DNA from 3 places in the Paenibacillus sp. S29 genome. Region 1 is predicted to be linked to each of the others. Evidence: riboswitches for the same ligand, from Rfam matches in the RefSeq annotation. Region 1 holds a riboswitch; each other region holds the start of a gene.

Region 1 (6,371 bases):
GCTTTTGCCACGTCCTTTGTCCCATGAATCAACGCTCTGCCATCTGCAAAAACAACCAAGCGATGCTCGCTTGTACTAAAGGAAACCAAAAACGGATTCCGCTCTACTTTTCCTTCTCCCAAAGAAGCAAATCTATCTGCTGTTTCTGCAAGATTCAGATGTGTTGGGTTTGCTGGTCTAATTTGAACGGTATCCCTACCGCACAAAACATCTGTCTTCTGCCGATGAGAGGCCGACAAATAGGGATACGTCGGTTGGCTGCCGCAAGAAGGACAGTTCTCCTTTTTAACGCTATCTACCACTATTGCTACATACTCATTTTTCCACAAATCAAACGAAAGCAGCTTTCCTCTCAAATCTTCTGGATATCCACCAAGAAGTTTGAAAGCTTCCGTAGTTTGGTTAGCCGTGACCATCTGTACGGCCTGCGGAATAATCCCGGCGGTATCACAGGTTTCTCCACCAAACGGTACAGTTCCCAGCAGACAGTGAAGACAAGGCGTTTGACCCGGTAAGATGGTATAGGTTACACCATAGCTGCCCACACATCCCCCATAAATCCAAGGTATCCGATGCTTGAGTGCCATGTCGTTCATAAGAAGTCGGGTATCGAAATTATCGGTTGCATCCATCATGAGATCTACCCCCTGGATCAACTCTTCCAGCTCTTCCACCCCAACATCCAGTACATGTCCATGTATAACCGTTTCCGAATTAATATCCTTTAATCTTCGCTGAGCAGCTACTGCTTTGGGATATCTTTGCGCAGCATCACTTTCCTGAAAAAGCTGCTGGCGCTGCAAATTGCTCCATTCCACATAATCCCGGTCTACGAGGCTCACTGTACCTACGCCCCCGCGAACGAGCGTTTCCGCAATACCTGTACCTAACGCTCCGGCACCTATGATTAGTACGTGGGAAGAAGCAAGCCGGCGTTGTCCTGTCGGTCCAAAGGGCGCGAATCTTTCCTGTCTGGAATAACGGTCACTTGGATGTGTTTCTCCTGCACCGGATTTGTCAGTTACCTTCATACCTGAACCATACCTTCTGTCGGACTGCTTGCTGAAGCGTAACGTTTTACAGGAATCATCCCCGCCTCAAAACCATACCTTCCAGCACGAACAGCCAGTTTCATGGCCTCGGCCATTTTTACTGGGTCCTTCGCTCCTGATACGGCTGTGTTCAACAAAACAGCATCTGCCCCTAACTGCATCGCCATTGCCGCGTCACCGGGTGAGCGAATACCCGCATCGACAATAACCGGAACCTCCGCCTGTTCAATAATTAGCCCTAAAGAAAACGGATTGAGCAAACCATGTCCTGTACCAATCGGTGAAGCTCCAGGCATAACGGCGTGTACTCCAAGCTCTTGTAGCCTCTTTGCTAGAATCACATCGTCCGATATGTAGGGCAGCACGATAAAGCCTTCTTCCAACAGCTTATCACTAGCTTTCAACGTTTCAAAAGGGTCAGGGAGCAGTGTCTTGCTATCCCCAATGACTTCCACCTTAATCATATCGCACAGGCCGGAGGCTTTTGCCAATTTGGCAATACGAATCGCCTCCTCTGCAGTTGTAGCCCCTGCTGTGTTGGGAAGAAGTGTATACCGGCTCAAATCCAGCATATCGAGAAAATGCTGCTTATCCCGTTCCTCCAAGTTCAATCTCCGTACAGCAAACGTCAATATTTCCGTCTCAGCAGCCTCTACGGCTTGGGATTGGATATCCAGATCAGAGAATTTTCCTGTTCCCAACAGCAACCTCGAGGTAAAAGATGCTTTTCCAATGGTTAACATAATCAACCGCCTCCCACAAAATGTACAATCTCTAGGCAATCTCCATCCTTCAGTACCGCTTCATCATGATCTTCACGGCTCAATATATGCCGGTTCAGCTCCACCACTACGGTTTTCACCTTTACATCAAGCTCATGTAGCAATTGATTCACATGAGTGATTCGATTAGAAAAGGTCATGCTCTGGCCGTTAATCGTCAGCTTCATAAGCTTTTCTCCTTGAGGAGCTCAGAAGAAAAACTACTTATCCCAAGTTCTGCTGCACCAGCTCCATTAAGCATAGCTGCCATCGCACGCCCGGTAGCATCACTCAGCAGGACACCGTTGCGATAATGCCCGACTGCAGCATATACGCCCTCGACCCCAGGAACAGTACCTATAAAAGGATGGCCTGATGCAGCCTGCGGACGTAAGCCCGCCCAAGCGCGTATAAAAGAAGCTTCACGGACGCGCGGCAGCCAAGCAGAGGCATGTGCCAGCAACCCCTCCAAGCCTCCTACGGTCACTTCTTCGTCATATTGATGCGGAAGGCTCGTTGCCCCAATCCAAAGCTCGTTATTCTGTTTAGGCACGAGGTAAATATCATCAGCATAAATGGTGTATTCTAATGGGTGATCCTTCAAGGAGACCGCTACCGCTTCGCCCTTGACCGGATAAAGTGGATATTCAAACCCAACCTGCGCCAGTAATTTCATGCTATCCAAGCCTCCAGCAATAATGACCTGATCGCAGGAAAAAAAGCCGCTATCTGTTCGGACACCGCAAACTCGACCATCTTGTATGACCAGTTGCTCTGCCCGTGTACCAGACCATACCGTTGCTCCCAGCACCGCAGCAGCACCTGCATAAGCACGACAAAGCTGGACAGGAGCCACTTGTGTCTCCTTTGAACGATATATTGCTCCGATCGCTTGTTCATCCAAACCTGGAATTCGTCGGGCCAATTCCCTCGCATCCCACCAGATAGGACAATCATTCTCTCGCGTTTTAGCAGCTTTCCAGCGTTTTTGGCCTTCGGTTTCCGTACGGAAAGGGGTCACAAATCCTTCTGTACGGAATTCCACCGAAATACCCGACAAACGCTCCAGATCACAGACAAGCTCAGGGAATGCATCTCGACTTCTGCGAGCAAATCGTGCCAGCTCAGAGTCGGTGAACTCTTCACTTTCCGCTGCCAGCATTCCAACTGCTGCTCCTGAGGCTCCCTCACCTGGGATCAATCGTTCCAGCATGATCGTACTTCTTCCCTCCTTGGCCACATGATAAGCAATGGAACTGCCGATGACACCTCCACCTATGACCAAGCATTCAGCATGTCCTATCGCTCTTGCCTCTGTGTGTATCTTTAGCATTTGTTCCGTGTCTCCTCTCCATAAACCATTCTGCTTTCAGCTTGCCTCTACTCTCGTTTTCTCGCTACAGGCTGTGAACTACAAGATCTGCCATTCGCCTATATTCCATCGCAGCTGCAACGGGCGACTCAGCCTCCCATATACCAGACATCACCGCAATTCCGCTTGCTCCGGCCATATAAAGCTCCGGGATATGGTGCGGTTGTATGCCGCCCAGCGCGATCACCGGAATGTTCAACAGCCTGCAAATATGTTCAAGCTGAGCTAAACCCCGCGGTACAATACCAGGCTTACAATGGGTCTCATATACGTGACCATAAAGTACATAGTCTGCTCCTGCCTGCTCGGCAGTCTGCGCCTCCTCCAAGGAATGCACAGACACTCCACAGCGTATACTCTTTGAAAGTAGGCTTTTCACATCCACAACAGGTAATCCATTAGCTGGTAGCTGGACGGCTCCAACCAAAGTAAGTAAAGCTACATCCACACGATCATTTACTACAATTTGTTGCAAAGGAACTTCCTGCTCCACCATGCTGCGAGTCAAAGAAAGCAAGGCAGAGGCACCATTCTGTTTTAAACGTGCGTGTACATAATGAACATACGGACAAATCATAGCAGCCACTCGGGCGGCTTGTGCAAAAGTGCCCTTTTCCATCGAAATTGCGTGTAATTCGATTTTGTCTTCACCTCACATTGGATTAAAGGATCTAAGCTTAGCAGCCACGTCTACCAGCAGTAATGAAAGGGGATTGTATGTGAATCCGTCTACGGAAGCTCGAACAACTTAAAATGAACGAAACGCAAAAAAAACCACTTCCCCAAGGAAGTGGTTTAACGAACGTCCAATAATCGAACGGACCATGATATCCGTATACGTGTATCGTCCCACGCACAAACAAAATAAAGATGGTGTTGCCTTGTTTGTACGGCGCTCACTTCCCTACGCTGGCATAACCCAGATCAGGTGCAAAGGGTCCGAAATCCATTTATTCCGTCTCAGCCGCATGGGCGGCTCCCCTAGTGTGACTATTTTATTGTATAAGCTAAAGATAGCTTAGCATATTTTCCTAATTCTGCAAACCCCACTTCGTGTGAAATATGCAGAACTGGATTTAACTGATTTTAGTTAACTTTACTTGACCACTCTTCCACATTCCACGTTTTGGTTACCCAATCCTCGTAAAAGTCCGGTTCGTGAGATACAAGCAATACGGTCCCTTTGTATTCCTTCAAGGCACGTTTCAGCTCATCCTTTGCTTTAACATCCAAGTGGTTGGTAGGCTCATCGAACAATACCCAGTTGCTTTCACGCATTAACAGTTTGCAGAGACGGACTTTAGCCTGTTCTCCACCACTAAGCGCAGATAGCGGACGTGTGATATGCTCATTTTTCAAACCGCAGCGCGCCAAATGCGCTCGTACTTCATGCTGGTTCAAATGCGGAAATTCATTCCACACATCGTCAATCGGTGTAATTTTCTCTGCCTTTACTTCCTGCTCAAAATAAGCGGGCTGCAAAAAATCACCTTGATAGGTTTTTCCACTGATTGGCGGAATTTTTCCCAATATGGTTTTGAGCAATGTCGATTTACCGACACCGTTGTAGCCGACAATTGCAATTTTTTCGCCACGTTCAATCGTCATGGACATCTTAGGCAAAAGGGCATGTGTATAACCAATCTCAAAATCAATACCCTCAAATACCGTCTTTCCGCTTGCACGTGCCTCTTTGAATTGAAAGGTTGGTTTTGCGGCTTCTTCAGGCTTATCAATACGTTCGATCCGATCAAGCTGCTTTTCACGGCTCTTTGCTCGGCCTGAGGTAGAAGCACGCGCTTTATTACGCTGAATAAAATCTTCCTGTTTCTTAATAAAGTCCTGTTGCTTCTCATAAGCATCAATATGCTGAGCTTTGTTCAGATCCGCCATTTCAAGAAACTTTTCATAGTTAGCTGAATAACGGGTCATCTTGGCAAACTCAAGATGGTAAATAACATTAACGACCTGATTCATAAATTCAGTATCATGTGAAATAAGAATAAAAGCATAGGGATAATCCTTCAAATAGCGCGTAAGCCATTCAATATGCTCTACATCCAAATAGTTGGTAGGCTCATCCAACAGCAGGACATTCGGCTTTTCCAACAGCAACTTGGCAAGAAGCACTTTTGTTCGTTGCCCGCCGCTAAGTGCAGATACATCCCGATCCAGTCCTATGGCCGACAGACCTAGTCCATTCGCCATTTCTTCAACCTTCACATCAATGAGGTAAAAATCCCCCATATCCAGTTGCTCCTGAATTTCACCCATCTGTTCCAGCAACACTTCCAACTCTTCAGGAGAAGCATCCCCCATTTTGTCAGTAATCTGCATCATTTCCTTTTCCAATTCCAACAAAGGAAGAAAAGCGTCTTTTAATACATCACGTACCGTTTTGCCCGGTGTCAGCTTGGTGTGCTGATCCAGATAACCGTAACGTACACGTGGAGTCCATTCCACTTTACCCTCATCCTTAAGCAATTTTCCAGTGAGAATGTTCATGAGTGTCGATTTACCAACACCGTTAGCTCCTACCAAACCTACACGTTCCCCCGCAAGCAATCGAAAGGAAACATTTTTAAATAATGCGCGGTCCCCAAAGTTGTGGGATACATTTTCTACAGTCAATAAACTCATAAGCTGTTTTTGGCTCCTTATTGTCATCGGCGCTGCCGACTGTTCTTATTTCATATGCATTTCGTTTCTTTCAAAGCTTTATTGTAGCACATTCTACAACCATATCGGAATATTGAAAACAGTGAATTTTAAGGTTTTTTGGTATGGATCTGCCTAAAAAAACAAAAACCACCCATGAGGGTGAAGTGCACCCCTTAGAATGGACATTGGAATAAACCCCTGGTTTATCCGATGAAATCTAGGGGGTGCATTTTTTATGCCAGCGAAAAAAGGAACAAAGTTTAACGAATATACGTTTGAAACCAAGGTAGAGGCCATACGGCTCCATATCAAAGAAGGTTGGACATATCGTAGGCTCATGGAGAAGTTTGGGATCGCAGATCGACATCGATTAAAAGAATGGATGCGCAAATACAAGCAGCTCGGTGAATTCGGACTGATGGACCAGCGAGGACGACGGAAGGAATATATGGACCAGGACAGGTACGTCCAAAAGTTAAAACGGGAAAATGATATGCTAAAAAAGTGTTTGGAAATCTGGATGCA
Region 2 (6,371 bases), on a different contig from region 1:
CGCGATCAGCCCTACACCCATGATGGGCTCTCTTTTTTATTATGATGAACAATTGCGGGGCAAAGATGTGATGATTCTATGTGAGGTCATTGAGCACGTGGATGAGCATCGTCTGAACCGGGTGATGAAGACGATTGTGACGGAGTATCAGCCGGGCGTGCTGATCGTGACGACTCCCAATCGTGAATATAATGAAGTGTATCGTATGAATCAGCAAGAGCTGCGGCATGGCGATCATCGTTTTGAATGGAGTAGAAGCGAGTTTCAGGAACGATGTGAGCAGTGGATTGCGGAAGCTCCTTATTCGGTAGCGCTGAAGGGGATCGGAGAAGAGGTCGAAGGCTTTGGACAACCGACCCAAATGGCTATATTTACGCGCAGAAAGGAGCAGAAGGAAGCATGAGCAATTCATCCAAACGTACGATTCATTTACCGCATGCTGGACTGGTTGTGTTGGTTGGGGCCTCCAACAGTGGCAAAACCACATTATTGGACAGGCTGGTGAGTGAAGGGATTCTACTGGAGACAGAAGTGGTATCCTCGGATCATTTTCGCAAGCTGGTCGGAGATACGGAATTTATAGACTGGAGTGGACTTCCAAGGCTGGAATCGGACGTACTGTTCTATGAGTATCAGCAAATGTCAGCCAAGGCGTTTGAGGCGATGGATACGATTCTGGCTATGCGCTGTCGCTTGAATAAACTGACGGTTGTGGATGCCACCCATTTGTATGCTGAGGACCGTCAAAAATATGTACAGCTGGCAGCCAAGGCGCATGTTCCTGTGATGGCCTGGGTACTGGATGTACCCGAAGCTGTGCTGCTGGAACGGGATTTAGGCAGGGAGCATCCGCGTGGCCGCCAACGGGTCAAGCAGCAGGCACAGCTGTTAAAGCGGAACCTGCGTGGTATCCGTGAGGAAGGCTTTAACGCTTGCTATATCCTTAAGGATATAGAAGAAATGAATTTTGTCCGCCGTGCACAGCCACTATTTCATGAGATAGGCTCAGGTATTGACATCATTGGTGATATCCATGGGTGCTACCGTGAGATGCTGGAAGTGATAGAGCAGCTAGGATATACGGAAGATACGGAAGGACTATACCATCATCCAGATGGCAGAAGACTGGTATCTGTCGGGGACGTAATGAGCCGTGGCCCAGAATCGTTACAAGCGGTGCAGTTCTGGAAAAAGCACGTGGATGCCGGACTAGCGTATATGATTGACAGCAATCATGGCTGGAAAATCGGCCGTTATCTCGATGGAAGAAAGGTGACTCTCAGTCATGGGGATGAACGATTTGCAGAGGAACTGACCCAGTATGAACAAAAAGCGGGCAAGGTAGCGGCGGAACAGCTTAGAAGTGAGTTGAGGGATTTTCTGCTACATGCACCCTCTCATCTTATTTTTGGCAGAAATGGATTGCGACACGTGGTCGTGGCTCATGCCGGGATTAAGGATCATTTTATTGGAAAACAGTCGGCACGTATTGCTGATTATTGCCGCTATGGAGATACGGAAGGACAGGATGCGAACGGAAAACCGATCCGCAAGGATTGGTTCGTAGACCATGAATCGGGAGAAATAGTAGTATGGGGACATGATCCGAGACCGCAGCCTACCCTTGTGAATCAGACGGTGAATATTGATCAGGGTGTGGTATTTGGCGGTATGCTGACCGCTTATCGTTATCCGGAAAAGGAATTTGTCAGCGTTCCGGCACATGAGAACTATGCGAATGATCCCGATAGCCCACTTGTCCGGTGGCAGAGAAAACGGTTTTCCCCGCCGAATTTACGCAAGCTCATCGCTGGTTACAGTGTGCTGACGGAATCGTATGGCGAAGTGCGCGTACAAGGAGAATGGATCAAATCCGCTATAGATACCGTGTCACATGTAACTGTACCCATGGAGGAACTGGTATATATTCCACCGACGATGAGTCCTGCTCCAACGGTGTCTGCAGAGGCAGGATATCTGGAGCATCCACGTGAGGCGCTGGCTTATTATCGTGGGCAAGGAGTACAAACGATGGTGGCCGAGAAAAAACATATGGGTAGCCGGGCTATTTTGCTATTATTCAAAAACGAACAGGCTGCTGTTCAATATGTAGGCTACCCGACATTGGGCACGATCTACAGTCGGAGCGGGAGAGCTTTCTTTGAACAAAGCCTTGGGAAGCAAGTGCTGGAAAAGCTAAATGTGGATCTACGGACTGCTGGATATTTTGAACGGAACCAGACGGATTTTGTGTTGCTGGATGCGGAAATTGTACCGTGGAATCTCAAGGCTCGGGAACTGATTGCTGCACAGTATGCCCATGTGGGGGAAGCAGCTCTGCTGGATCGCAGTAAGCTGGTAGACAAGCTGAAGCAGGCAGAGGTTGCAGGCCGAGAGGTTGGAGACTGGTTGGAGGAAATGGAACAGAAGTACGCGAATGCTGTAACGTTTCAAGAGGCTTTTCAAAAATATTGCTGGGATGTGGACGGTCTGGATAAAATTCGTATCGCACCGTTCCATACGCTGGCACACAGCGGAAAGACTTTTTTCGACCATTCTCATATTTGGCATATGGAGCAAAACCGGGAGCTGGCTGGGCTGTCTTCCCTGTTTATGGAGACAGAGTATCGCGTGATCACGGACGAAGCAAGCGAGGAAGAGGTCATTCGCTGGTGGAACGAGATGACAGAGGATGGTCATGAGGGGATTGTGATCAAACCGGAACGCTTTTTGATGAAAAATCGGGACAAGATGATTCAGCCTGCAATCAAGGTGAGAGGCCGCAAGTATTTGCACATCATTTACGGTATGGATTATCTTGCCTCTGAGAATTTAAAGCGTCTGAAGCAGCGTCGAACGAACAAAAAGGAGCGTCATGCCCTGATGGAAGGAGCGCTTGGTATGGAAGGCGTGGAACGTTTTGTCCGCAAGGATACGGTAGATCGTATTCATGAATGCGTCCTTGCCGCGCTATCGCTGGAATCGGAGCCGATTGATCCGAGATTGTAGTTTGCGAAGGAGGGATTGAGATGGAAAGGGGTACACCGTTAATTGATATTGGTGTGAACTTGATGCACCGTTCGTTTCATGCAGATCGGGAACAGGTGGTGGAGAGAGCCGCGGCTGTAGGGATTTCACCGCTGATTATTACCGGGACCAGTGTCCGCAGCAGTCGGGAGGCTTCTCAGTATGCAGCACGTTATCCGGGCAAGCTGTATGCGACAGCTGGCGTGCATCCCCATGATGCCAAAGACTGCAACGCAGACACGATTCAGCAGCTCCGCCAGTTGGCGGGTCAGCCGCAGGTTGTATCCATAGGGGAATGCGGATTGGACTATAACCGTGATTTTTCGCCACGTGATGTGCAGCGTCGATGGTTTGGCGAGCAAATCCAACTGGCGGGTGAGCTGAATATGCCGTTATTTCTGCATGAACGAGATGCACATGAGGACCTTGTCGCTATGCTTCGGGAGTATCAAGGGCTTGTGGATAAAGCGGTAGTGCATTGTTTTACTGGCACTGAACAGGAATTGCATACGTATGTAGAAATGGGACTGTATATCGGGATCACCGGCTGGATTTGCGACGAACGGCGTGGCAAACATCTGCGTGAACTGGTCAGAGATATTCCCTTGGACCGTCTGATGATTGAAACGGATGCTCCATTTTTGACCCCGCGTAATTTGCCCGTGAAGCCCAAAGAAGGGCGTAATGAGCCCGTGTATCTCGCTCATATTGCTGCTACGGTTGCCGAATGTACAGGTCGAAGCATGATGGAGATCGAAATCGCGACGACGGAGACAGCCAAACGTTTCTTCGGATTATAGGATTGTCAAAGCCATAGATGTGGTATATATTATAGTGAATTAAAAGAGCATTGTCGGGAGCTTGAGAAAGTCAGGCTGAGAGGGTGGCCCTTGCCACTGACCGTAAAATCTGATCTGGGTAATGCCAGCGTAGAGAAACCAAGAACACTATACAGGAATGCCGCTTGTTTTGCGGTTGTCGATAGATTCAATGTATGTCCTAGCATTTTACCTTGACCCTGACTTTGGCTTGGTATCAGTGTAGTAGCTTAGACTACTGGTTATATAAGGCATATCGACGAATGATGTTTTGTATGGTGCTTCACCTTTTACTGCGCATAAAGCTTGCCTGGAGATTCAGCTCCAGACAAGCTTTTTTTATGGCCAAGAGGCCAATTATAAGGAAAAAGGGGAGCACGCAATAATGAATACTGCTGTAAGAGCGTCCAAAGGGTTGAAGCTGACTGATATTTTGGTCACGATTGTGATATCTGTTGTGTTCGGGTTGGTCTACAAAATATGGGGACCTGCCTATGATTTGATGAAACCATTTGGTCTACATGCCGAGCAACTGATGTATGGCATGTGGTTTATGGCAGGCACGTTTGCTTATCTCATCATTCGCAAGCCGGGTGTTGCCATTTTGGCAGAGGTGGCAGCGGCAACGGTCAGCGCTTTTTTGGGAAGCGAATGGGGCATGTCCACCTTGTACTATGGCCTGCTGCAAGGCTTGGGAGCGGAGCTGTTTTTTGCGGCTTTTCTGTATCGGAACGCAAACCTATGGGTTGCTTCGCTTGCTGCGGCTGGGGCGGCTGTCACTTCTCTGATTTTAGACTTCAGTTACGGGTATATTGATCAGCTATCGACCTGGAACTATGTTTTGTATATTGGATTTCGGATGATTGGCAGTATTGTGATTGCCGGGGTATTCGCGTTCTATCTGGCTAAGGCATTGGAGGTAACCGGAGTTACACGAAGTTTGAGACCTGCAACGGAACAAGATTATAAGGGGCTGGATTGATGAGCCGGGCAACCGAAGATGTGGTGGCTTCGATCACTCGTCTACGGTTGAAATTCCCTGGTGAGCAAGAGCTGCTTTTTCACAATATGTCTTTGTCTGTCCACAAGGGGGAAAAGCTGCTGCTACTGGGACCGAGTGGATGCGGTAAATCAACACTGCTCCAAGTGTTAAGCGGTCTGATTCCACGCACGATAGAAGTGCCCATGAAATGCGATGCTGCTGTAATCCCAAGTGTCTCAGGTATTGTATTTCAAGATCCTGATACGCAGTTCTGTATGTCATATGCAGACGAGGAACTGGCTTTTGTGTTGGAAAATAATCAGGTTCCCCGGGAACAGATGCAATCCCGTATTCGCGAGCTGCTGATACAGGTTGGTCTATCGACGGATGATATACATATGCCCATTGGCAACATGTCACAGGGAATGAAGCAGCGTCTGGCGATTGCGTCTGTGCTGGCTATGGAGCCAGAAGTGCTTTTTCTGGATGAGCCGACGGCTTTGTTGGACGAGGAAGGCACCACACAGGTGTGGGATACCATTCGCAATATTTCGGTAGACCAGACACTGGTGATCGTAGAGCATAAAATTAATGAAATCGTCCATGATGTGGATCGGATTGTGGTGCTTTCTGCTCAAGGGGAGATCATTGCGGATGGAAGGGCAGAAGAAGTATTTCATGTGCATCGGCAGGCATTGTCTGAGTATGGCGTGTGGTACCCGGGAGTATGGAATGAATCGTCTTCGCCGCGTTGGAGTGAATCAGTGACACAGCAGAATGGTACGGGGAATGGTACGGAGATTGATTTGCTGGAGCTGAAACATTTTAGTGGTCTCCGCGGTTTAAGTTCAGTGATTTATGTGGAGCATGCGCAGGTGAAGCCTGGTGACTGGATTGGCGTGGTCGGTGAAAACGGGGCTGGCAAAAGCTCGCTGCTGCTCTCCATGATGCGCTTACTTCGCACACAGGGACGCTATAGCGTGCGCGGAATTGAGGCAGGCAGTACGGAACAACTGGCAGAGCGTATCGGGTTCGCATTTCAAAATCCCGAGCTGCAATTCGTAGCGCATACCGTACGAAAGGAACTAGAGTATTCGTTACCGAAGAGCTTGTTTAGTGCTGAGCAGTGCCGGGAGCGGGTGGATCGGATGCTCGTACAGTTCGGATTGGAGCGGCTGGACGAGCGTCATCCGTATCAGCTTTCGTTAGGCCAAAAAAGACGGTTGAGTATTGCTACGGCCATGATTCGTGAGCCGGAAGTGCTGCTGCTGGATGAGCCGACTTTTGGTCAGGATGCGCGTAATACCTTTGTCATGCTGGATATGTTGGAGCAGCTGAGAGCAGCAGGCACGGCCATTGTGATGGTCACGCATGACCCGGAAATTGTCCGTCGATATTGTACCAATATATGGCGGATTCAGAAAGGGGAACTACAGTATGAACCTGTCCTTTCCCCATCATAAAACATGGCTGCATCGCGTGAATCCGGGCTTAAAGCTCGTTATGTTTTCCATACTGTTTGTGGTCGTTATAGTCATTCATGA
Region 3 (6,371 bases), on a different contig from region 1:
GCTGGCTGGCTGGTACAACCGGAAGAATTGACCGAACAAATGGCAGCGCTCAGAGAGCGATACGATTTGCAGGTGTAGTTTTTCTTTAGTTTAGAAGCTTAGAAGGGTTGCCATCTCAGTTTGGAGGCTTGGGTATAGCGCTCTGCAACCTCTGGCCAGTTAACGACATGCCACCAATCTTCAATGTATTTTTTGCGTTCGGCCTGATGCTTTAAGTAATATGCATGTTCCCATACATCTAACGCCAGCAGCGGAATGGACTCCCATTGAGTCAGATTCTGGTGCTTTTCGGCCTGCAAAATTTCAAGTCGTCCCGCGCGTGGACTCCATACCAGGATAGCCCAGCCGCCACCCTCGACCTTTTCGGCTGCTGAACTGAATTGCTTTTTGAATGCATCGTAGCTGCCAAAATCCTTTTTAATCTGTTCAGCCAGCGGTCCGCTTGGGTTTCCACCGCCTTGAGGACTCATGATCGTCCAAAAAAGAGTATGCAGATAATGGCCTGCGCCGTTGAATGCCAGTTCCCGTTCCCAATGTTTTACGAGGTCAAAATCACCTGTTTTTCGGGCTTCTTCCAGTTTCTTTTCCGCTTTATTCAGGTCATTCACATAGCTCAAATGATGCTTGTCATGGTGAATACGCATCGTTTTCTCATCAATATACGGTTCAAGCGCATTATAGGGGTAAGGGAGCGGCGGTAGCCGATGTCCCCCAATAGGAACCGACCGGCCGATTGTGGTTTTTTCCGTTGCCGAAGGTTGCGCCTGGCTGGACTTGACGCCTTTAGTCGTCCATGCGCCTTCTCCCCTTATGCCTGCCTGCCGTTCTCGAAACGCTTCCTCTGGGTAATTCTCACCCTCTGTAGCTACATGATACAACCTAGCAGCCCTTGCGATGGAACCAGGTTCCTGAAAGGGGGTTGTCGAGATCAGGAAATATTGGCTTTCATGTGCCGCGTGTAATACAACTCCGGCGGATTTTGGTTGCTGACGCAATGCATGACTGTGCTCGCTTAGCAGCCCGAGCTGCCGTACATACTCCTGTGACTGACGGTTTGCGGTTTGCAGCAAATCGTCCAGTCGACGATTTAATTCTTGTGAGTCAAGCTGAGAGTTTGAGGCTGACTCTGACAACGGCATCTTTACAGATGATGATGCGTCTAATTCCCTTGACTGTTTTGAATGTTCAGTGAATTCGTGTGTATGTGCTTGTGGAGCAGCTGACAGCTGTTTCCATTCCTGATGCCACGCCTGATCTGCCGGATCGAGTGCGCTCCGTTGCTCTTCAAGCAACTCTATGGCGGTGCGTTCCGTCTGTTCGAATACAGTCCGCCAATCATCCAGCAGCCGTACATAAGTAGGCTCCAGTCCCTCGGTAGCGGATTTAATCACTTCCACATGCCAACTTTCCTGCTGCTTCCAATGCCGAATTTCCTCCAGCACACGTAAGGGCAGGAAAGACCCATAAGTACTCAGCATCGTTTTTTTACCTCCCGTATCCCACTATGGCTATCCGGCCGATCTGGTAGATCTGCCCTGGATGCATACGTACCCAGTATATTCGCTGTCCCATCAGGAATATGTCTACGAACTCCCTTAATCCGGTCACATCTGTTAGGTAAAACAATGAATACCCATGGGACACGAAAAAGAAGCCCAGCTACGGCACGGGTTAAGTGTCCATAGACAGGCTTCTTCAAGGGGAAGAATAGAATACAGTTCTTCGAAAAATAATTTTTTACTTCGTAGTCGTTTGTTTGTGGGCATCAGCGACGATTTTCTTATCCTCCAGCTCCTGTACACTGCTTAGAAACGTCGATACCCGTCGCAAATATTCACGAGGGTGCTCTCTGAAAATAAGCTCATGTATTCCGTTTTTGACAATCCATACACTGGAAAGCGGGTTAGTCTGATTGGCAGCGAGCTTTTCCGCAATAGGATAAGGAGCTTTTTCATCCTGTGTACCATGCACAAACATGATTGGGAACGGATAGTTTTCCTTTTTAACCTCCTGATATGGAATCTGATGTAAGCTGGTGCCGTTCAAGACTGGAAACAGCAACTCCAGAATTTCCAAAGACGGATGTCTTGGCAGATTAATTTGATTGTGAATGTTATGGTACAGCGTATCCGGTTCCAGCAGGAAGGTGCTGTCCAAAATCATTGCGTCCACATCTTTGGTTTGCAAGCCCGCCTGAAGAGCGGTGCCTGCTCCCATGGAGAAGCCCCATACGATAATCTCCGATGAGCCGCGTTGCTTCGCAAGCTGAATTGCTCCGAGGAGCTGTTGGGATTCTGCTTTGCCTCCGGTTGCGACTGCTTTGCTGTTTTGTGACGCAAATCCATAATCGAACATGACCACATTAAAGTTCAAACTGTGGGCATAATGCGCCAGATCATACATGGGAATCCAGCTTTCTTCGCGGTTAGCCCCATAACCATGGCTGAAAATAATCGTTTTCCGCGATTGATCCGCCGGGATATACCAGCCTTGTACCATGCGGCTACCATCCTTGGCAGGGAAGCTAACTTCCTCATAAGGCATGCTTTTGGCCTGCATCGGATTAGAGTACAGTGGTGCAACGGTGGGATTCGTAAGTACCCATGCGATGTAAGCATGCAAGGCAATAAAACAAAACAACAGAAAAAAGACGACCGACAGCAGCAGAGCAATCACAACGTGCTTGAACCGCAGCAGGCGGGGATTAAAGAGTGGGGTGGACGGCTCCTGAACAGCGGTCTGTAGCTGAGCGTTGCGCTGGGATGTCGAAATCATGTAAGAGCCTCCTTATATAAAATTGATCTTCGTTTCATAGAATATAGGTATAATTCCACTTGAAAATAGTAGTGTAGATCCGTATAGATACCTATTATCGTATGATGGGGATTATCCAAAGTCAACGCCTGAACCGGAAAAGTAAAAATGATGCAAAGAATTGTCGATGTTTGTTCTCGTTCTGTAATATGGTTGTCACAAAAACATCGGTTTACAGTAGCCGCGACTATTCTATATAATTTATGTAACCATGTTTCATAGTGTGAAACGAATATGGATACAAGAGGAGCGGTTCACGATGGAAGACCGTAAATTAACCGTTCGCGCTGTAGAGCGTGCACTTGATATACTGCTGTGTTTTACCGCAAATTCGGATCTTGGCCTGACGGAGATTGCCTCCAAAATTGGTCTACATAAAAGCACGGTTCATCGGCTGCTGACTACGTTGGAGGATCGGGGCTTTGTCGTTCGGAATGCCGAAACGGAAAAATATCGACTGGGCTTCCGCATTTGGGAGCTATCCACGCATTTGTCCCAAAGTGACGAGCCGGCGGTGCTGTTACAACCTGCAATGGAAGGACTACGTGACCGTCTGGGGGAGACGGTCAGCTTGTACTTACGGGACGGCAGCATGCGTATTCGCATACAAGCCGTGCAGAGCAATCAGGCGATCCGCAGGGTCGCGCCTGTAGGTGCGCGTATGCCGCTGGCTGTAGGGGCCTCCAGCAAGGTGCTGGCGGCCTTTATGCCGCCGCAGGAGCTGGAAGCCCTGCTAAGCGGGGATGAATGGCCGCCCTCAGTAGACCCGGAGGTCTATAAAGCCCAGCTGCAGGACATTCGCGAGAAGGGCTATGCGACCAGCTATGAAGAACGGGAGCCAGGGGCTGCTGCTGTGGCAGCGCCAATTGTGAACCGGAAGGGACAGGTCACTGCGGCTTTATCTGTATCCGGCCCGGTCAGCCGACTTGCACCCGAGACGCTACATGACTTTGCTCCGATTTTGATCGAAGCGGCGAAGGAAATGGGGCTTATGCTCCCGTAACAAGAATGAACACAGTTGAAGCAAGCAGAGTGATTTGATGGGGAACGTCTCCTTGGTAAAGGGAACCTAAAAGGGTTGCCAAAGCCATAAATTTGAAGTAGTCTGGTAAGGAAGGCGGATGTCTGTTATATCCGCCTCATGTGAATAGAAGTATCACAGTTACTGGGGGAGCCTGTAATGCCGGGCTGAGATGGAATCGTGCAAGATTCCGGACCCTTTGCACCTGATCTGGATCATACCAGCGTAGGGAAGTAATCGGCCATTGAAATGTATACGCGGCTGCTGTCTACAGTGGCGCATTGGAATGGATTATTCCATATGCGCATTGTCTGGATAGCTGCCTCGTTAGATTAGCCGGTTCCCTGGGGAACCGGCTTTTTTGCATAGATCAGCGCCACCCTGGGAATGGTTCCGGATCGGTGTGTCATTTCATCGAAACGGGAGGAATGGACAATGAAGCCGACAGAAGCAGTAGGAACAAAAGAAGTTGAGGTAGAGAAGACAAACGGGGAGCAAGCCAGTGGGGTAACGCCCTTTCCAGGAAGCCGTAAGGTATATATTCAAGGCTCGCGGCCGGACATTGCCGTGCCAGAGCGCGAAATTGCTCTTCATCCTACACATACGCCGCAGGGGACGGAGCATCATGAGCCATTGCGTGTATATGATACAAGCGGTCCCATGACCGACGAAGCCTATCAGGTCGATATCCGTCAGGGCCTGCCTCCATTACGGCGAGCTTGGGCACTGGAACGGGGCGATGTGGAGGCTTACGAGGGACGCGCCGTCCAGCCGGAGGATAATGGACTGAAACCTGGCTCCAAACGGGAGACAGTAGAATTTCCCGGCGTGACCAATCGTCCGCTTCGTGCTTCGCAAGGGCGTACAGTAACGCAAATGCATTATGCGCGGCAAGGGATCATTACGCCCGAAATGGAATTTGCGGCGATCCGCGAAGGGGTGGAGCCTGAGTTTGTACGGCAGGAATTGGCGGCTGGACGAGCCATTTTGCCTTCGAATATCAATCACCCGGAAAGTGAGCCGATGGTCATTGGGCGTCATTTTCATGTGAAGATCAATGCGAACATTGGTAATTCTGCGGTTACCTCCTCCATCGAGGAGGAAGTGGAGAAAATGACTTGGGCTGTGCGTTGGGGCTCGGATACGGTTATGGACCTGTCCACAGGCCGTAATATCCATACAACACGTGAATGGATCATTCGGAATTCTCCTGTACCGATTGGGACTGTGCCGCTGTATCAGGCACTTGAAAAGGTGAACGGTGAAGCAGAAGCGCTGACGTGGGAGTTGTATCGCGATACGCTGATTGAGCAGGCGGAGCAGGGAGTGGACTATTTTACAATTCATGCGGGTGTATTGCTGCGGTATATTCCGATGACGGCGAATAGAATGACGGGAATTGTGTCCCGGGGCGGGTCAATCATGGCAGCCTGGTGCCTTGCGCACCATCAGGAGAATTTTTTGTATACACATTTTGAAGAAATTTGCGAAATTATGAAAGCCTATGATGTGGCCTTTTCTCTCGGGGATGGTCTACGTCCAGGTAGTATCTATGATGCGAATGATGAAGCGCAGTTTGCAGAGCTGGAAACGTTGGGCGAGCTAACGCAAATCGCCTGGAAGCACGATGTTCAGGTCATGATTGAAGGGCCGGGACATGTCCCTATGCATAAAATCAAAGAGAATGTGGATTTACAAATGGAGATTTGTAAGGAAGCTCCTTTCTATACCTTGGGACCGCTCACGACGGATATTGCCCCCGGATATGATCATATTACCTCAGCCATCGGGGCGGCGATGATCGGTTGGTTCGGGACGTCCATGCTGTGTTATGTTACGCCCAAGGAGCATTTGGGTCTGCCCAATAAGGATGATGTCCGTGAGGGTGTCATTACCTACAAAATTGCGGCACATGCTGCCGATCTGGCGAAGGGGCATCCACGGGCGCAGCAGCGGGATGATGCTTTGTCCAAGGCACGCTTTGAGTTCCGCTGGCGGGATCAGTTCAATCTGTCGCTTGATCCCGAGCGTGCCTTATCCTACCATGATGAAACGCTACCGGCAGAGGGCGCCAAGGAAGCACATTTTTGCTCAATGTGCGGCCCTAAATTTTGTAGTATGCGTATCACTCAGGACATTCGCGCCTATGCAGCGGATAAGGGGCTGAACACTCAAGAAGCAGTAGCTGCCGGAATGCGCGAGAAGGCATAGCAGTATCGGGATGGAGGTCAGTAAAACGAACGTGGGAGTTTAGGGACAAATGAATTAAAAAAGCCGTGGTTCTCTACAGTCGATGTAGGAAACTACGGCTTTTTAGCTTATGTAAAGCGGATCATGCAACCGGATAAACGGCGCCTTATTTTTTACCCATTTTTTCATTTAAAATATCCTGAAAGCTGAGCTTCTTTTCCGAGCTATCTTCTTTCTTCTGCATACTCACCGCGTTGGCACGTTGGTATTGGTGGTGAAAGGGCATCAGGGTGTGGACGGTTAAGTTCATTGTATTCATGTAGGTCATTCCTCCAATTCCATATTG

Evidence for each region. A riboswitch is a leader RNA that binds a small molecule or an ion and turns the genes downstream of it on or off. The one in region 1 is predicted to bind thiamine pyrophosphate.
Region 2: it holds a riboswitch for thiamine pyrophosphate, as region 1 does, so the genes downstream of both, ACL9RM_RS19370 (ECF transporter S component) here and ACL9RM_RS14870 (thiamine phosphate synthase) in region 1, are expected to answer to the same signal.
Region 3: it holds a riboswitch for thiamine pyrophosphate, as region 1 does, so the genes downstream of both, thiC (phosphomethylpyrimidine synthase ThiC) here and ACL9RM_RS14870 (thiamine phosphate synthase) in region 1, are expected to answer to the same signal.

What each region holds. Positions count from the first base shown of each region.
Region 1 is NZ_JBMOUI010000008.1:228-6,598, reverse strand. It holds gene ACL9RM_RS14890 (ThiF family adenylyltransferase) at 1-1,031, opposite strand, end outside; gene ACL9RM_RS14885 (thiazole synthase) at 1,028-1,795, opposite strand; gene thiS (sulfur carrier protein ThiS) at 1,798-2,001, opposite strand; gene thiO (glycine oxidase ThiO) at 1,998-3,146, opposite strand; gene ACL9RM_RS14870 (thiamine phosphate synthase) at 3,211-3,804, opposite strand; TPP riboswitch at 4,070-4,178, opposite strand; gene ACL9RM_RS14865 (ABC-F family ATP-binding cassette domain-containing protein) at 4,272-5,825, opposite strand; gene ACL9RM_RS14860 (helix-turn-helix domain-containing protein) at 6,082-6,371, shown strand, end outside; partial or broken gene ACL9RM_RS14855 (IS3 family transposase) at 6,351-6,371, shown strand, end outside.
Region 2 is NZ_JBMOUI010000012.1:76,863-83,233, reverse strand. It holds gene ACL9RM_RS19385 (3' terminal RNA ribose 2'-O-methyltransferase Hen1) at 1-403, shown strand, start outside; gene ACL9RM_RS19380 (polynucleotide kinase-phosphatase) at 400-3,009, shown strand; gene ACL9RM_RS19375 (TatD family hydrolase) at 3,030-3,827, shown strand; TPP riboswitch at 3,872-3,981, shown strand; gene ACL9RM_RS19370 (ECF transporter S component) at 4,231-4,827, shown strand; gene ACL9RM_RS19365 (ABC transporter ATP-binding protein) at 4,827-6,290, shown strand; gene ACL9RM_RS19360 (energy-coupling factor transporter transmembrane component T family protein) at 6,265-6,371, shown strand, end outside.
Region 3 is NZ_JBMOUI010000004.1:392,268-398,638, forward strand. It holds gene ACL9RM_RS09545 (lipoate--protein ligase family protein) at 1-78, shown strand, start outside; gene ACL9RM_RS09550 (Fe-Mn family superoxide dismutase) at 99-1,478, opposite strand; gene ACL9RM_RS09555 (alpha/beta hydrolase) at 1,738-2,775, opposite strand; gene ACL9RM_RS09560 (IclR family transcriptional regulator) at 3,074-3,817, shown strand; TPP riboswitch at 3,972-4,084, shown strand; gene thiC (phosphomethylpyrimidine synthase ThiC) at 4,271-6,046, shown strand; gene ACL9RM_RS09570 (hypothetical protein) at 6,192-6,344, opposite strand.